2 regions of the Streptomyces sp. NPDC043952 genome follow, and region 2 is predicted to be linked to the other one. Evidence: riboswitches for the same ligand, from Rfam matches in the RefSeq annotation. Region 2 holds a riboswitch; the other holds the start of a gene.
What was found. A riboswitch is a leader RNA that binds a small molecule or an ion and turns the genes downstream of it on or off. The one in region 2 is predicted to bind S-adenosylmethionine.
Positions count from the first base shown of each region.

Region 1 (2,198 bases), on a different contig from region 2:
AGCGGGCGCGCCATCAGCTCGGTGACCCGGCCGCCCTGCCCCGCCGCACCGGCGAGCGGACGGTCGTACATCGCCTTGACCAGCTGGACGTCCGGCTCGGTGAGCAGCGGGCCGACGATGCCGAGGACGAAGTCGGAGGAGAACTCCCGCAGGTCCGCGTCGACGAAGCAGATGATGTCCCCGGTGGCGACGAGCAGCGAGCGCCACAGCACCTCGCCCTTGCCCGGCACGGCCGGTATCCGGGGCAGGATCGCGTCCCGGTGCACCACCCGCGCGCCCGCCGCGGCGGCGACCTCGGAGGTGCGGTCGGCGGAGCCCGAGTCGATCACCAGGACCTCGTCGACGAGCGGCACCCGCTCCATCAGATCGCGCCGGATCACCGCGACGATCTCGCCGACCGTCTCCTCCTCGTCGAGGGCGGGCAGCACCACGCTGATGGTCTGGCCGGTGCGCTGCTTCGCGGCGAGGACCTGGTGCGAGGGACGGTCGCGCACGGACCAGGAGCGGTTGCCCATCCAGCGCTCGACTTCTTCCAGCACGGTCCCCGGCTCCTCACGCTCGCCTCGCGGTCTCGTCTCGCGGTACGGACGACTATCTCAACTCTCCAGGCCTTCGGTTACAGTCTTGAGCAACGCCGATGACCATCGCATGTCGGGGTCGCGCGCGGACCTGCCGCAGCAGTGCGGACACAATCGAATACCGCTCATCCAGAGGGGCAGAGGGACACGGCCCGATGAAGCCCCGGCAACCCTCCAGCCGGTTCTCGTTCTCATAGCAGCGAGGCTCCCGGCTAGGGAAGGTGCCAAATCCGTCTCACGGCGAAGTGCGTCGTGAGGAAGATGAGGAGAAAGGGCCTCGCCTCTCATGGCTGTGCAGACAGTTGCCACCTCCGGTACCTCCACCGTCGACCTCGGCCCCGCCGCCGCCCTCAGCTGTCGCGAATGCGGCCACCGCGTGCCGCTCGGCCCGGTCTTCGCCTGCGAGGAGTGCTTCGGCCCGCTGGAGATCGCCTACGACTTCTCCGGCTACGACACCGGGGAACTCCGCAAGCGGATCGAGGACGGCCCCGCCAGCATCTGGCGCTACGCCCCGCTGCTGCCGGTCCCGGCCGACGTGGCCGGCAAGCCGAACCTCCACCCCGGCTGGACCAAGCTGGTCAAAGCCGACAACCTGGCCCGCGAACTCGGCGTCACCGGCGGTCTGTACGTCAAGGACGACTCCGGCAACCCGACCCACTCCTTCAAGGACCGGGTGGTCGCCCAGGCCCTGGAGGCGGCCCGCGCCTTCGGCTTCACCACCCTGTCCTGCTCCTCCACCGGCAACCTCGCGGGTGCCGTCGGCGCCGCCGCCGCCCGCGCGGGCCTGCGCTCCTGCGTGTTCATCCCGCACGACCTGGAGCAGGGCAAGGTCGTCATGGCCGCGGTCTACGGCGGTGAACTCGTCGGCATCGAGGGCAACTACGACGACGTGAACCGTTTCTGCTCCGAGCTGATCGGCGACCCGGCCGGCGAGGGCTGGGGCTTCGTCAACGTGAACCTGCGGCCGTACTACGCCGAGGGCTCCAAGACCCTGGCGTACGAGATCTGCGAGCAGCTCGGCTGGCGGCTGCCCGACCAGATCGTGGTCCCGATCGCCTCCGGCTCCCAGCTCACCAAGATCGACAAGGGGCTGCGGGAGCTGATCGAACTCGGGCTGGTCGAGGACAGGCCGTACAAGATCTTCGGCGCCCAGGCGGCGGGGTGCTCCCCGGTGTCCACGGCCTTCAAGGCGGGCCACGACGTGGTCCGGCCCCAGAAGCCGGACACCATCGCCAAGTCCCTCGCGATCGGCAACCCGGCCGACGGCCCCTACGTCCTGGACATCGCCCGGCGCACCGGCGGCGCGGTGGAGGACGTGACGGACGAGCAGATCGTGGCCGCGATCAAGCTGCTGGCCCGCACCGAGGGCATCTTCGCCGAGACGGCGGGCGGCGTGACCGTCGGCGTCACGAAGAAGCTGATCGAGAGCGGAGTGCTCGACCCGGCGAAGACCACCGTCGTCCTGAACACCGGCGACGGCCTCAAGACCCTCGACGCGGTGGCCGGCACCGGCCTGACCGCCACCATCCGCCCGACCCTGGACTCCTTCCGAGAGGCTGGCCTCGCATGAGCGTGACCGTTCGCATCCCCACCATCCTGCGTACCTACACCGGCGGGCGG
Region 1 covers NZ_JBWKES010000029.1:21,015-23,212, reverse strand. Annotated here, with positions in the region: gene AC069R_RS26265 (glucosyl-3-phosphoglycerate synthase) at 1-539, opposite strand, end outside; SAM riboswitch class I at 701-846, shown strand; gene thrC (threonine synthase) at 865-2,148, shown strand; gene AC069R_RS26255 (MoaD/ThiS family protein) at 2,145-2,198, shown strand, end outside.
Region 1: linked by a shared signal. The riboswitch ahead of thrC (threonine synthase) and the one ahead of AC069R_RS07120 (aminotransferase class V-fold PLP-dependent enzyme) in region 2 are both predicted to bind S-adenosylmethionine.

Region 2 (2,198 bases):
TGAGCACCACCGAGTACGACTTTTCCCGAGGAGCGGCTGATGAGCGCTGTGACCCCCGCTGGAGGCGACACCGCGGCGGGCCGTTCCTGGCCCGCCCTGCTGAACGGCCTGCTGACCGGCCAGAACCTGTCCGCGGACGACACCGCCTGGGCGATGGACCTGATCATGCGGGGCGAGGCGACCGACGCCCAGATCGCCGGCTTCATGGTCGCGCTGCGCGCCAAGGGCGAGACCGTCGAGGAGATCTCCGGTCTCGTGCGCACCATGTACGCGCATGCGAACGTGATCGAGGTGCCGGGCCCGGCCGTGGACATCGTCGGCACCGGCGGCGACGGCGCCAAGACGGTGAACATCTCCACCATGTCCTCGATCGTGGTCGCGGGCACCGGCGCCAGGGTCGTCAAGCACGGCAACCGCGCCGCCTCCTCCGCCTCCGGCTCCTCCGACGTCCTGGAGAAGCTGGGCGTCAACCTTCAGCTGACCCCGAAGCGGGTCGCCGAGGTCGCCGAGGAGGCCGGGATCACCATCTGCTTCGCGGTGAAGTTCCACCCCTCGCTGCGTCATGTCGCCGCCGCGCGCGGCCAGTTGGGCATCCGTACGACCTTCAATGTGCTCGGCCCGCTGACCAACCCGGCGAACGTGCGCGCCCAGGCGGTGGGCGTCGCCGACCCGCGGATGGCACCCGTGGTGGCCGGGGCCTTCGCCGAGCGCGGCAACTCCGCGCTGGTCTTCCGCGGCGACGACGGGCTGGACGAGCTGACCGTCACCGGCACCTCGCGGGTGTGGGTGGTGCGCGATGGCAAGGTCACCGAGGAGGTCTTCGACCCGCGGGACGCCGGCATCGAGCCGGTCCCCCTGGAGGCCCTGCGCGGCGCGGACGCGGCGTACAACGCGGAGGTCGCCCGCCGGGTGCTGGACGGCGAGCGGGGCGCCGTACGGGATGCCGTACTGCTGAACTCGGCCGCCGCGCTGACGGCCCTGGAGCCGACCGACGCGCCGCTCACCGAGCAGCTGCGGGCCGGGATGGCGAAGGCCGCGCACTCCATCGACTCGGGCGCGGCGAAGCGGACGCTGGAGCGCTGGGTGGCCGCCAGCAACGCCTGACCGCGCCATCCGATGGTTGATCGTCCCGCGATCCGGACACGGGTTGCGGGGCATCGATCTTTTCGCGTACGTTCCCTGTCAGGTCATGAGTGACAGTCATGAGGCCCCGGCCGACTGTCCGGCAACCCTCCGTCCGTGGCGGGGTGCCCCGGGTGAGGACCAGGTCGTAGGCAGCGAGGTCTACGGCAAGCGCGGACCCCTCGGGCGCTCTCGGTAGCGCCGGGCCAGGGGTCCTGGTCGGTCGAGGGAGCCTCCCGTGAGCAAGCGAATGCGTTAGGGCCGCCGAGCCCCGCCTCCGCGCACCCCTTTCACCTTTCTTCCGTACGCCCCCTGCGGCGTGCGTTCTCACGGGAGTTCCCCATGTCTGTCTCCACCGTTGCCGCCGACCCGTCGATCTGCACCCCGCTGCCCGTTCTGGGCCGTGATGTCACCGTTCCGCTCGTCACCGGCGGCACCATCACCTACGCGGCCCTCGACTACGCGGCCAGCGCCCCCGCCCTCCAGCGCGTCTGGGACGACGTCGCCGCCTACGCGCCGTACTACGGCAGCGTCCACCGGGGCGCCGGGTACCTCTCCCAGATCTCCACCGACCTGTTCGAGAAGGCCCGCCGGACGGTCGCGGAGTTCCTCGGCTGCCGCGCCGGCGACCAGGTGGTCTTCACCCGCTCCACCACCGACTCGCTGAACCTGCTGGCCCGCGCGGTCCCGGCCGACTGCCGGGTCTTCGTCTTCGAGACCGAGCACCACGCCTCGCTGCTGCCCTGGCGGGACGACCGGGTCACCTACCTGGACGCGCCGCGCAGCCCGCGGCAGGCCGTGCAGACGCTGGAGCGGGCCCTCGCCGACCGCGACCCGTACGGGCCGGCCCTGGTCTGCGTCACCGGCGCCTCCAACGTCACCGGGGAGCTGTGGCCGGTGCGCGAGCTGGCCGCCGCCGCGCACGCCCACGGCGCCCGGATCGTCCTGGACGCCGCCCAGCTGGCCCCCCACCACCCGGTCTCCCTCGCCGACCTGGACGTCGACTGGGTCGCCTTCTCCGGGCACAAGCTGTACGCCCCCTTCGGCGCGGGCGTGCTGGCCGGGCGTGCCGACTG
Region 2 covers NZ_JBWKES010000004.1:343,530-345,727, forward strand. Annotated here, with positions in the region: gene trpD (anthranilate phosphoribosyltransferase) at 40-1,104, shown strand; SAM riboswitch class IV at 1,186-1,302, shown strand; gene AC069R_RS07120 (aminotransferase class V-fold PLP-dependent enzyme) at 1,465-2,198, shown strand, end outside.